Linked DNA regions of Desulforamulus hydrothermalis Lam5 = DSM 18033. The protein of the gene in region 1 interacts with the protein of each later gene in a pairwise test. Links are inferred from orthologs where the notes say so. Each region holds a gene or a part of one and is shown in the gene's direction. Other genes may lie near its edges.

Region 1 (6,600 bases):
TTCTGGGACATGACGATCCCACAGTAATCCGTATGCTGGAGGATTTAACCGGTATTAACGCCAGAACAATCCCGCTGGATGAACCCAAAACCATGAGTTTATTTTCTTCTACCGACGCTCTTGGTGTGACGCCCGAGGAAATCCGCTCTCCGGTGGGGACTTATGCCATTCCGGAATTTGGCACCAAATTTGTGCGCCAGATGCTGGTGGATACCAAACCAAGCACCTTTTCCGAGCTGGTGCGCATATCAGGTTTTTCCCACGGCACAGATGTCTGGTTAAACAACGCCCAGGATTTAATTTGCTCCGGCACCTGCAAACTGTCAGAAGCCATTTCAGCCCGGGATGATATCATGGTTTACTTAATATATAAAGGACTGCCGCCCAAACAGGCTTTTAAAATTATGGAAGGTGTTCGCAAAGGCAAGGGTGTTAAGGAAGAAGACGCAGAAACCATGCGGGCCCATGGCGTGCCGGAATGGTATATTGAGTCCTGCCGCAAGATAAAATACATGTTTCCCAAGGCTCATGCCACCGCCTATGTTATGATGGCCTTCCGCATTGCCTGGTTTAAAGTTTACTGTCCGGAGGCCTTCTATGCAGCATATTTTACAGTACGGGCGGATGATTTTGATGCCGAACTGATGGTTCAGGGACCGCAAAAAATCAGGCAGGCAATTGAAGAAATCGAAGCTAAAGGAAACGGCGCTTCGCAAAAAGAGAAAAACATGCTTACTATTTTAGAAGTGGCCCTGGAGGCCAACTGCCGGGGGATTAAACTGTTGCCGGTAAATCTGGAAAAATCGGATGCAGTAAAATTTATCGTTACTCCGGCCGGCTTGCTTTCGCCCTTTGCCGGTCTGCAGGGTGTAGGCACTGCCGCTGCCCAAAACATTGTGGCCGCCCGGCAGGAGGCCCCCTTCACATCGGTGGATGACTTGCGCAACCGAGCCAAGGTTTCCAAGACTGTAATTGAGGTTTTGCAAAACCACGGTTGTTTGGCCAATCTGCAGGCATCCGATCAAATGGTGTTATTTTAAGTTTGCAACTAAACCTAAAATCATGTTTTACTTTGCAAAGTTGTATTAGTGGCAGATCAGCATAAAACCACGGGGCAGGGTGCTGAGCAACAGGTTTAAATCTGCTTCATTCAGGTAAATGCAGCTGTATGATTTGGGAAGACCCAGGCTCCCGTGGTGATCGGACATGTTGGCCGGCAGGTGGTGCAGCAGGATGTCGGCATTTAGCCATAACCAACCCGGAGCACCTGTCCGGCGGTTTTGTTCATAAAGGGTGCCTGTAGGAAGTTGTCTTGACTTAACAGCCACCGTCATTTTTTTTAAGGTTTTATTGCCTTCCATCAACCATAAAGTTGGTGAAGCACCAAGTTTTAATTCCAGCCACTTGCTGTTGCCCAGATTGGTCGTAGTAAAGGAAAACTCATAGTCCAGCGTTTCATTGCTGGCGGCCGTCAAACGGACTTTTGCGTGATAGGTTTGACCCGGCAGCATCACCCGCTCGGGTATGTATTTTGCCTGATTATTTGTGACCCGGGTGGTACCCGGTAATCCCGGAATGATAAACCGGCCGGATTTTAACTTTTGATTGGTTGTGATTATGAGATCGCGGGTTAACCAGACACTGGCGGCACCCGGACGGGGTAACACTTGTTCAATTAAAAACTCCGGCGCGGTTTGGAAATGTACAATGATGTCCTCTGCCAGCCGGGTGCCGTTTTTACCAGGTAAACCTTTTTTTAACTTGATAGCATACTGCTGCCGGTTTGTCAATTTTTTGGCCGGCCAGAATAGCCAGCGGCTGTAGTCTGAAACGGCGCCTTGTGCTTTTGGATTTGCCGGGGCAGGCTCCAGTTTCCCTGGCAGCGGAAGATCAATATATTGCTGTATTTGCCCTGGCTCTACATCAGTGTTAAACTGTAGAATAACCGGTCCCCGGGATGGCACAGGGTCACCGGCAATACCTGCCAAGCGCAGCTTTACCTGCGGCTGAAACTGGCCGCCGGCCCATACATAAAAAGGCCAAATCATGGCCGGAGCTGCTTTAAAACGGTAATAATAAAGCTGACCTCGCGGGTAACCCGGTTCGCTTATTTTTATTTGCAGTGTATTGGCTGTTATCCAGCGGCCGGAAAAGGGAAGGGGTGCCTGGTCTGATGTTTGATAAAGCACCAGCCGGCCGGAGGCAAGAGGTTTCATGGGCACCAAGAATTTAAAGGTAACGATTACTTCCCCCTCTACACTGTCTTCCACCCGGCAAGTAACCCCGAAGGCTGCTGCGAACCAGAAGACCAGCAGAACAAACAAAACAACCGTATACTGAATAATGCGAAGCCGGCTGATTTGGATAATCATACTGAGGTTCCCCCAACTTTTTGGTTTTGGCTTGGCACAACAGATAAATGGCTTCGTAATTTATATATTTACACTGCTGGCATAATATGACTGTCCTGCCTGGTTAAGGGAAATAATATAAAGCAAACTTGCGGTATTTTATCAATTGCCAACAACTTAATTTGGGAGGTAACCATGAAAAAAGGTCTATTAGTGGCTGCTGCAACGGTGTTTGTCCTGTTCATGGCGGGGGGAGGACTGATGCTGTATAGTAAAAATTCTCCAGGACAAGAGCAGGTGACCCCGCCGGTACCGATCAGTACAGAGAACAGCCGGCCGGCTCCTGCCCTGCCGGCGGGAAGTGACCGGGAGACCGGCCGGGAGACAGCCAAGGTGGCAGAGCCTGACCCTAACAGCGGGCAGCAGAGTCCGGTTGCCGCCCGGCCACAGGCAACTGCTCAAGCGTTAACCGACAATGAAAAATTAAGCTGGTATTATAAGCCAAACAAAGAACATAAACTGCCGGAGGTTAATCCCCGGGGAAAGGCTTTATTAGAGAAGTATAACGGCATCTATCACGGGGATACCGGTGCAAAAAATATCTATTTAACTTTTGACGAAGGTTATGAGAACGGTTACACCCCCAAAATACTGGATACCCTGCAGGAAGCAGGGATCAAAGCCGCTTTCTTTATTACCGGGGATTACTTGCGCAAACACCCGGATTTGGTAAAACGTATGGTGCAGGAAGGTCACCTTGTGGGCAATCACACCGACCGTCATCCCAGCCTGCCGCAAATCAGTGATGCGGCGGTGATAAAGGAAATCCAGTCTGTCAGCGACAGCTTTGCCCAATTAACCGGCGCTTCGATGAAGTATCTGCGCCCGCCGATGGGTGAGTATAGTGAACGAACCTTAAAATTAACCCGAGATCTGGGTTATCGCCATGTTTTTTGGAGCGTGGCTCTGGTCGACTGGCGTCCGGATGCCGGTACCCCGGAGCAAAACCACAATACCGTTATGGAACGGTTGCATAACGGGGCAGTGATTTTGCTGCATGCTGTCAACAAAGCCAATGCAGAAATGCTGGCGGACCTTATTAAAGATTGCCAGGCCCAGGGTTACCGGTTTGCCAGTTTGGACGAAATCAGATAGCTAGAAATTACCTTTATACTTGTTCGGACAAATCCATTAGAATAGTTGTGGGAGATTTGTTGACTAATTAATTGAGGTGTTAAAATGCTCTACAACTATTCCGGTATTGCCCATATTCATACCAGTTATTCGGACGGCTCGGCCGATTTAAAGGAGATTGCACGGGTTGCCTGCAGATCAGGGGCGCATTTTATTTTAATTAATGACCACGATACCCTGCAAGCCAAGCACTTTGAAGGAGAGTGCTATCTGCACGGCGTGCTGGTGCTGATCGGGGCAGAGGTGACACCTCAGCGCAACCATTTTTTGTGTTATGATATTAACAACGTCCCCAGCCGGCTATTACCGCCGCAGCAATACGTCGGGGAGGTGTACCGGCAGGGTGGATTTGGTTTTTTGGCTCACCCTGACCAACGGGAAAACCCGTTATTTCCCGGACGCATGCATTGGGAAAGCTGGGATCTGGATTTGCCATTCGGTGTGGAAATCTGGAATTTTTTTGCCCAGTGGATGGGAGGTTTTAAAACCCTGGGGGGATTGCTGAAAAACTTTTTTTTCCCTAAAGCACGGTTACAACCGCCCCATCCGGAAACCTTGCTGCGGTGGGACCGGTTGGGGTGTACCCGTCCGGTACCGGCCATTGCCGGGGTGGATGCCCATGGGGGCAGACAATTTAACTGGTTGCCAACCGTTGTCAGCAGTTACCTGCACCAGTTTAAAACCTTGCGCACCCATGTTTTAACCCGACAGCCATTGCGGGGAGATGTTGCAAAGGATCGCCGGCTGATTTTATCTGCCCTGAAACAGGGCTGCAGTTATCTGGTCAATCACTTTGCCGGCAAAGTGCAGTTTTTTTCTTTTTTGATCCAGCACGGTAACAGGTGCTGGTATATGGGAGAAGAAGTAAGATACAGACCGGGACTGGTAATAAAAGTGACTTTACCTGAGCCGGCTCAAATTAGAATTATTAAAGACGGCAAATTATTTTGTCAAACCCATGCCGGTACTGTACGGCTGCCGCAAGCGGCACCGGGAGTATACCGGGTGGAGGTTTATAAAGGCAGCCGGTGGCCGCGGCCTTGGATTTTTTCCAACCACATTTATGTCAGAGCTGCGTGAGTCCGGATAAATTACCTGGTTTTTTGTGCATAGAATTAAGGTGCTTGAGATAGGATAGTAACAAATCCTTATACCTGAATGCAGAAGCCGGGCGTCCGGAAGCCTTGTCAAGAAATGGTTTGTATGGTATACTAATTATGCTTTTTGAATGTCGCTGATGTTTTAATTTTTTGTGTAAGGAGAGGAGTGGGTCATTCCCACTCTTTCGTATTACCTTGGGTAAAAACCGTAAGGAGGATTTGCTTTGGCAAAACATACCATAGCAGAAAAAGTTGCGGAAGCCGTTCAACCCGTTATTGATGAAGCAAACCTGGAACTGGTAGATGTTGAATATGTCAAAGAGGGCGGTAACTGGTACCTGAGAGTCTTCATTGATAAGCCTGGGGGTGTAGATCTGGATGATTGCCAGGCTGTGTCGGAAAAGATTGACACAATACTGGATCAATTGGATCCGATTCCCCAGGCCTATTTTTTAGAGGTTTCTTCACCGGGGTTGGAACGGCCTTTAAAAAAGCCTGCGGATTTTCAGCGCTTTAACGGTCATCTGGTTAATATTACTACCTTTGCTCCTATTAACGGGGCCAAATCCTTTACCGGCAAATTGCTGGACTATACTGACGAAGGGGTTCTGCTGGATATAAAAGGAAAACAACTGATGTTACCCCACCGGCAAGTTGCCGCGGCACGTCTGGCAGTGGAATTTTGAATTTATTATGGGAGGAGCAACAAGTGAATAGTGAGTTTTTAGAAGCTTTAAAGGATCTGGAAAAGGAAAAGGGTATCTCAGTGGATGTGCTTTTAGAAGCCATCGAAGCAGCCTTGCTGTCTGCCTATAAGCGCAACTTTGGTTCTTTGCAAAATGCCAGAGTTCATATTGACAGAGAAACCGGTGATTTTAAAGTTTATTCTCAGCGTGCGGTGGTAGAAGAAGCTCAGGATGACCGGGTAGAAATCTCTTTGGAAGAAGCCAGGAAAATTGATCCCCGCTATAATTTAGGGGACATGGTTGAAAATGAGGTAACGCCGCGCAATTTTGGCCGTATTGCTGCGCAAACAGCCAAACAGGTAGTGGTTCAGCGCATCCGCGAAGCGGAAAGAAACATTATTTATGAAGAATTTTCTAACCGGGAAGGAGACATTCTGACCGGGGTGGTGCAGCGCATTGAAAATAAAAATGTCTATATTGAGCTGGGAAAAACCGAAGCTATCCTGACGCCTTCTGAGCAAATGCCCAATGAAGAATACCGTCAGGGGGACCGCCTAAAAGCCTATATCGTTGAGGTGCGGAAAACCACCAAAGGTCCTCAAATTTTGGTTTCCCGTACCCACCCGGGGCTTTTAAAACGGCTGTTTGAAATGGAAGTGCCGGAACTGCAAGACGGCGTGGTAGAATTGAAGTCGATTGCCCGGGAAGCCGGTTACCGCTCTAAAATTGCGGTTTACTCCAAAGATGAAAATGTTGATCCGGTGGGGGCCTGTGTCGGTCCTAAGGGTATGCGGGTACAAAATATTGTAAACGAATTAAACGGGGAAAAGATTGATATTGTCAAATGGAATCAGGATCCTTCCAAGTATGTGGCGTCTTCTCTCAGCCCGGCCAAGGTGGTGGCGGTGGAAGTTTGGGAGGATGAAAAAGTTGCCCGGGTTATTGTGCCTGATTACCAGCTGTCTTTGGCCATTGGCAAAGAGGGTCAAAATGCCCGCCTGGCTGCCAAACTGACCGGCTGGAAAATTGACATTAAGAGCGAGTCACAGATGGCAGAACTTTATCCTGACTACCATGATCAAGCCGACTTGAACGGCAGCCGGGAAGATTACTTGACAGACGACTATGTTGAGGACTACAATTCATATCCGGCAGCTGATGAGTTGCTTGAAGAAGATGAGAAGTAAGGAGGTTTTGCAGTGCCCAGGGTAAAAAAAGTTCCGCTCAGGATGTGCATTGGTTGTCAAGAAATGAAGCCCAAGCGGGAAC
Region 2 (6,338 bases), on another replicon or contig:
GCAGCGGGTCTACCGGCTGCAAGGGGTAGAAATTAACGATAAACATATTGAAGTAATGATTCGGCAGATGCTGCGGAAAGTGAAGGTAGAAGAGGCCGGCGACACCGATCTGCTGCCGGGCGGCCTGATTGATGTCTTTGAGTTTGAGGAGGAGAACCGCAAGGCCATCGAGGCCGGCAAAGAACCGGCAGTGGCCAAGCCGGTGCTGCTGGGTATTACCAAAGCATCCCTGGCCACCGACTCCTTCCTCTCGGCAGCCTCCTTCCAGGAAACCACCCGGGTGCTGACCGAAGCGGCCATTAAAGGCAAGACAGACCCGCTGTTGGGCCTGAAGGAGAACGTTATTATCGGCAAACTGGTACCTGCCGGCACAGGCATGTCGCGCTACCGCAACATAGAAGTGACCACCGGACAGCAGCAGGAACAGGAAGAAGATTTTGATCTGCTGCTGGCAGCCGGAGAACGCAACCGGGACTACCGGGTGCTGCCGGACGAAAAACTGGATGATTTCGACCTGTCTTTAGAAAAATAACCCTGCCGGAACTAAAAATACAAATTATTGACACGCGTTATAGTAAATGATATTATATGTAAGTGTTTGATTGCAGGAGGGTGGATCACCATGTCTTTGGAGCCTTTAAAGTCAGCACGCAAGAAAACTGTGGGGGCAAAACAGACATTAAAGGCTGTGGAAAAACTTCAAGCCAAGCAGGTGTACTGGGCGGCCGATGCCGAAGCCAGGGTGGTGGATCCTATCCTGCGGATTTGTTCCACAAAAAACATACCCACTGTTAAAGTGGACAGCATGAAAGATTTGGGCAGAGCCTGCGGCATTGACGTAGGCTGTGCCATTGCCTCTATTACTGAGTTTTAACTCGAAGTTCGAGGTTCGAAGTTCGAAGTTCGGTCTAAAGAACCATTCGTTAGCATCGAACCTCGAACCTCGAGTCTCGAACCTCGACCAAGCAGAACTTCGAGAGGAGGTGTAGAGAGAGATGCCTACCATTAACCAGCTGATTCGCAAGGGCCGTGAGGAGGTTGTGTACAAATCCACAGCCCCTGCGCTGAAGGAATGCCCCCAAAAGCGCGGCGTTTGCACCAGGGTTTACACCACAACCCCGAAAAAGCCCAACTCTGCCCTGCGCAAGGTGGCCCGTGTTCGTTTAACCAACGGCATTGAGGTTACAGCATACATTCCGGGCATTGGCCACAACCTCCAAGAACACTCGGTAGTGCTTGTGCGTGGCGGTCGTGTTAAGGACCTGCCTGGCGTGCGTTATCACATCGTACGCGGTGCGCTGGATTCCGCCGGTGTGCAAAACCGCAACCGCGGCCGTTCCAAGTATGGGGCCAAGCGTCCGAAAAAATAAAGTTAAAATATAATTTTTACTTTCAAATATAAAAGAGATTACTGGGTAAAGGGGGGAGAAATGATGCCAAGAAGAGGTGGAATCCCCAAGCGGGAAGTGCTTCCCGATCCTGTGTATGGCAGCAAAGTGGTTACCAAGCTTATTAACCAGGTTATGCTGGAAGGTAAGCGTGGTCTGGCAGAAAGAATTGTTTACGAAGCATTTGAAATAATCCGGGAAAAAACCGGCAAAAACCCTTTGGAAGTTTTTGATGCAGCCATGAAAAACGCGATGCCTGTCCTGGAAGTAAAAGCACGGCGTGTCGGTGGTGCCAACTACCAGGTGCCTGTTGAGGTTCGGGCAGAGCGTCGTCAAACCCTGGGTATTCGCTGGCTGGTAATGTTTACCCGCAAGCGTGCCGGCAAGTCGATGGCTGAGAAACTGGCTGCAGAAATTATGGATGCAGCAAATAACGTCGGAGCAACCGTTAAGAAGCGCGAAGATACACATAAAATGGCAGAAGCCAACAAAGCGTTTGCTCATTACAGGTGGTAAGGGAGGATCATTATGGCCCGACAGTTTCCTTTGGAAAGAACCCGCAACATTGGTATAATGGCCCATATTGATGCCGGAAAAACCACTACCACAGAGCGTATTTTGTTCTACACCGGGAAAGTTCATAAGATTGGTGAAGTACACGATGGCGCAGCCACCATGGACTGGATGGTACAGGAGCAGGAGAGGGGCATTACCATTACATCTGCTGCTACCACTGCCCAGTGGAAAAATCACCGTATCAACATTATAGACACACCCGGGCACGTGGATTTTACAGTTGAGGTAGAACGTTCGCTACGGGTGTTAGATGGTGCGGTGGCTGTGTTTTGTTCGGTCGGGGGGGTAGAACCCCAATCTGAAACTGTTTGGCGGCAGGCCGATAAATATGGCGTGCCCAGAATTGCTTACATCAACAAAATGGACCGCGTGGGCGCTGATTTCTTTAACGGCGTAAACATGATTAAAGACCGACTGGGTGCCAATCCGGTACCGATTCAATTGCCCATTGGCAGCGAAGATCAGTTCCGCGGCATTGTGGATTTGGTAACCAACAAAGCAATTATTTATGTCGATGATCTCGGCACCAAGAGCGAAGAAACCGAAATCCCGGCCGATATGGCGGAGCTGGTGGCTGAATACCGGGAAAAGCTGCTGGAAGCGGTGGCGGAGTTTGACGAAGAACTGATGGTGAAGTACCTGGAAGGCGAAGAGTTAAGTGAAGAAGAAATTAAACTGGCAATTCGCAAAGCCACCCTGGCGGTTAAAATTACCCCGGTACTGTGCGGTTCTTCGTTCAAAAACAAAGGTGTGCAGCCCTTATTGGACGCCATTGTGGATTACCTGCCGGCCCCCACTGATGTGCCGGCCATTCAAGGCATTAATCCCGATACCGGCGCTGCCGATCAACGGATTTCCAGCGACAGCGAGCCCTTTGCTGCGTTGGCCTTTAAGATCATGTCAGACCCCTATGTAGGCAAGTTGACCTACTTCCGGGTGTACTCAGGCGTATTAAACGCCGGGTCCTATGTGTACAACACCACAAAGGGTAAGAAAGAACGAATCGGCCGTATTCTCCAAATGCATGCCAACCACCGGGAAGAAATTCCTCAGGTGTTTGCCGGAGATATTGCCGCTGCTGTAGGACTGAAGGACACCACCACCGGTGACACACTCTGTGACGAAAAGCATCCCATTATTCTTGAATCCATGGAATTCCCTGATCCGGTTATTTCCGTGGCCATTGAACCAAAAACCAAAGCTGACCAGGACAAAATGGGTGTTGCCTTAACCAAACTGTCCGAAGAGGATCCTACCTTCAGGGTAAGCACCAATGAAGAAACCGGTCAGACAATCATCTCCGGCATGGGCGAGTTGCACCTGGAAATTATCGTGGATCGACTGATGCGCGAATTTAAGGTGCAGGCCAATGTGGGAAGGCCCCAAGTGGCTTATAAAGAAACCATTCGTAAAGCCGTTAAGGCAGAAGGTAAGTTTGTGCGTCAGTCCGGCGGTAAAGGCCAGTACGGTCATGTGTGGATCGAACTGGAGCCGATGGAGCCGGGTGGCCCGGGCTACGAGTTTGTTAATAAAATTGTCGGCGGCGTAGTACCCAAAGAGTACATTCCTGCCGTAGATGCCGGTATCAAAGAAGCTATGGAAAACGGTATTTTGGCCGGCTACCCCATGGTTGATATCCGGGCTACCATCTATGACGGGTCTTACCACGAGGTGGACTCCTCGGAAATGGCCTTTAAGATTGCCGGCTCGATGGCCTTTAAAAACGGAGCCGAAAAAGCTAACCCGGTATTGCTGGAACCCATCTTTAAAGTTGAAGTGGTGGTTCCGGAAGAGTACATGGGAGATGTTATCGGCGATTTGAACAGCCGCCGCGGCCGTATTGAAGAAATGGGTCAGCGGGGTAACGCACGGGTTGTCACCGCTTACGTCCCCCTGGCAGAAATGTTTGGCTATGCCACGGACCTGCGCTCCAAAACCCAGGGTCGTGGCACCTACACCATGCAGCACGACCACTATGAAGAAGTTCCCAAAAATATTGCCGAAGGCATTATCGCTAAGCGAAAAGGATAAGCAGAAAGATTCTTTCGCGTGTGAGCAAGGAGGAAAGTAATAACCATGGCTAAGGCTAAATTTGAACGTACCAAACCCCACGTAAACATTGGTACCATCGGTCACGTTGACCACGGCAAAACCACCCTTACCGCCGCCATTACCGTAGTTCTGTCTACCACCGGCGGCGCCCAAGTTAAGCGTTACGACGAAATTGACAACGCTCCCGAAGAGCGTGAACGCGGTATTACCATTAACACCGCCCACGTAGAATACGAAACCGGCAATCGTCACTATGCTCACGTTGACTGCCCGGGTCACGCTGACTATGTTAAAAACATGATTACCGGTGCGGCCCAGATGGACGGCGCCATCCTGGTTGTATCCGCCGCTGACGGTCCGATGCCGCAAACCCGTGAGCACATCCTGCTGTCCCGTCAGGTAGGCGTACCCTACATTGTGGTATTCCTGAACAAAGCTGACATGGTAGACGATCCCGAACTGCTTGAGCTGGTGGACATGGAAGTGCGCGAACTGCTGAACTCCTATGAATTCCCCGGCGACGACACTCCCATTATTGCCGGTTCCGGCCTGAAAGCCCTGGAGTGCGGCTGCGGCAAGCGTGAGTGCGAATGGTGCGGCAAGATCTGGGAGCTGATGGATGCAGTAGACTCCTACATTCCCACCCCTGAGCGGGATGTTGATAAGCCCTTCCTGATGCCGGTAGAAGACGTGTTCTCCATTACCGGCCGTGGTACTGTGGCTACCGGTCGTGTTGAGCGCGGCCAAGTAAAAGTACAGGATGAAGTGGAAATCGTCGGTCTTAACGACAAGCCCCGCAAGACCGTAGTAACCGGCGTAGAAATGTTCCGCAAGCTGTTAGACTTTGCGCAAGCCGGTGACAACATCGGTTGCCTGCTGCGCGGTGTTGACCGTAAAGAAATCGAGCGTGGCCAAGTGCTGGCAAAACCCGGCAGCATTAAGCCCCACACCAAGTACGAAGCAGAGGTATACGTCCTGACCAAAGAAGAGGGCGGCCGTCACACCCCCTTCTTTAACGGCTACCGTCCTCAGTTCTACTTCCGTACCACCGACGTAACCGGTGTGGTACAACTGCCGGAAGGCGTAGAAATGGTCATGCCCGGGGACAACATCAAGATGAAGGTGGACCTGATCACCCCCATCGCTATTGAGGAAGGCCTGCGCTTTGCTATCCGTGAAGGCGGCCGTACTGTAGGCGCCGGCGTAGTAACCGCCATCCGCGAGTAATTTTAGCCGGTCGTGGAACCGGCCCGGCGGGCGGCCAGTCCGCAGGAAACGCCGGGCTTCCGGTCGACTAGCGATGAAGTGGAAGGTTGCTCGCCTTGTGAGGTAATTTTCACGGAGCAGTCCGCAAATCGGACGAAGGGAGAAAGAAAGTATGAAAAGCCAAAAAATAAGAATCAGGCTGAAAGCCTTTGATCATCAAATGCTTGACCAGTCCGCCGGCAAAATTGTTGAAACGGCCAAGCGGACCGGTGCTCAGGTGGCAGGTCCGGTACCTCTGCCCACCGAAAGAAGTGTTTACACCATTTTGCGTTCCCCCCACGTAAATAAAGACTCCCGGGAACAGTTTGAAATGCGTGTGCACAAACGCTTAATCGATATCCTGGAGCCCACTCCCAAGACGGTTGACGCTCTGATGCGCCTGGATCTGCCTGCTGGCGTGGATATTGAAATAAAGCTGTAATCTGACCCCGAGAGTGTATGTTAGAAGCCCTGGGGGGACCCACGGGCTTCTAACCTCTGACTATAACAGGAGGTGTTTTGTCATGCCAAAAGGTATTCTTGGCAAAAAAGTGGGCATGACCCAAATTTTTAACGAAGCAGGTGTGGCCATCCCGGTAACTGTTGTAGAAGCCGGCCCCTGCCTGGTGGTACAGAAAAAAACTCCCGAGAATGACGGATATGCAGCCGTTCAGTTGGGCTTTGGCGAAAAACGCGAAAACCTGATCAACAAACCCATCAAGGGCCATCTGGCCAAGGCCGGCGTGCGTCCGGTGCGTTTTCTGCGGGAAATCAAGGTAGAAAACCTTGAAGAATATCAAGTAGGTCAAGAAATCAAAGCGGACATCTTTGCCGCCGGGGAAAAGGTGGACGTTGTAGGAACTTCCAAAGGACGCGGTTTTGCCGGCGGCATTAAACGCCATAACTTCCACCGCGGACCAATGGCCCATGGTTCAAAATATCACCGTCGGCCCGGTTCCTCCGCAGCCAAAGGCCCTGCCCGAACCTTTAAAGGCAGAAAGCTGCCCGGCCACTATGGTGTTGAACGGGTAACCGTACAAAACCTGGAAGTTGTTAAGGTGGATGCCGAACGCAACT

What was found.
Region 2: the proteins of rimP (region 1) and rpsL interact in binary tests that used the Escherichia coli proteins (3 or more experiments, as listed by UniProt). The link is inferred for Desulforamulus hydrothermalis Lam5 = DSM 18033 from one-to-one orthologs.

Annotation. Positions count from the first base shown.
Region 1 is NZ_CAOS01000015.1:95,874-102,473, reverse strand. Bases 3,657-6,600 are described here. They hold rimP (ribosome maturation factor RimP), read left to right. Parts: upstream 3,657-4,869; coding sequence 4,870-5,331; downstream 5,332-6,600. Other genes in these bases: rnpM (RNase P modulator RnpM), read left to right, coding at 6,531-6,600; nusA (transcription termination factor NusA), read left to right, coding at 5,355-6,518; DESHY_RS13015 (CehA/McbA family metallohydrolase domain-containing protein), read left to right, coding at 3,657-4,625. In the rest of the region: DESHY_RS13030 (PolC-type DNA polymerase III), read left to right, coding at 1-1,040; DESHY_RS13025 (hypothetical protein), read right to left, coding at 1,086-2,372; pdaA (delta-lactam-biosynthetic de-N-acetylase), read left to right, coding at 2,547-3,506; more of DESHY_RS13015, read left to right, coding at 3,591-3,656.
Region 2 is NZ_CAOS01000007.1:39,519-45,856, forward strand. The notes cover bases 1-2,682. They hold rpsL (30S ribosomal protein S12), read left to right. Parts: upstream 1-995; coding sequence 996-1,370; downstream 1,371-2,682. Other genes in these bases: rpoC (DNA-directed RNA polymerase subunit beta'), read left to right, coding at 1-532; DESHY_RS04785 (ribosomal L7Ae/L30e/S12e/Gadd45 family protein), read left to right, coding at 623-874; rpsG (30S ribosomal protein S7), read left to right, coding at 1,434-1,904; fusA (elongation factor G), read left to right, coding at 1,917-2,682. In the rest of the region: more of fusA, read left to right, coding at 2,683-3,995; tuf (elongation factor Tu), read left to right, coding at 4,041-5,243; rpsJ (30S ribosomal protein S10), read left to right, coding at 5,395-5,703; rplC (50S ribosomal protein L3), read left to right, coding at 5,786-6,338. UniProt on the Escherichia coli protein: With S4 and S5 plays an important role in translational accuracy. Interacts with and stabilizes bases of the 16S rRNA that are involved in tRNA selection in the A site and with the mRNA backbone.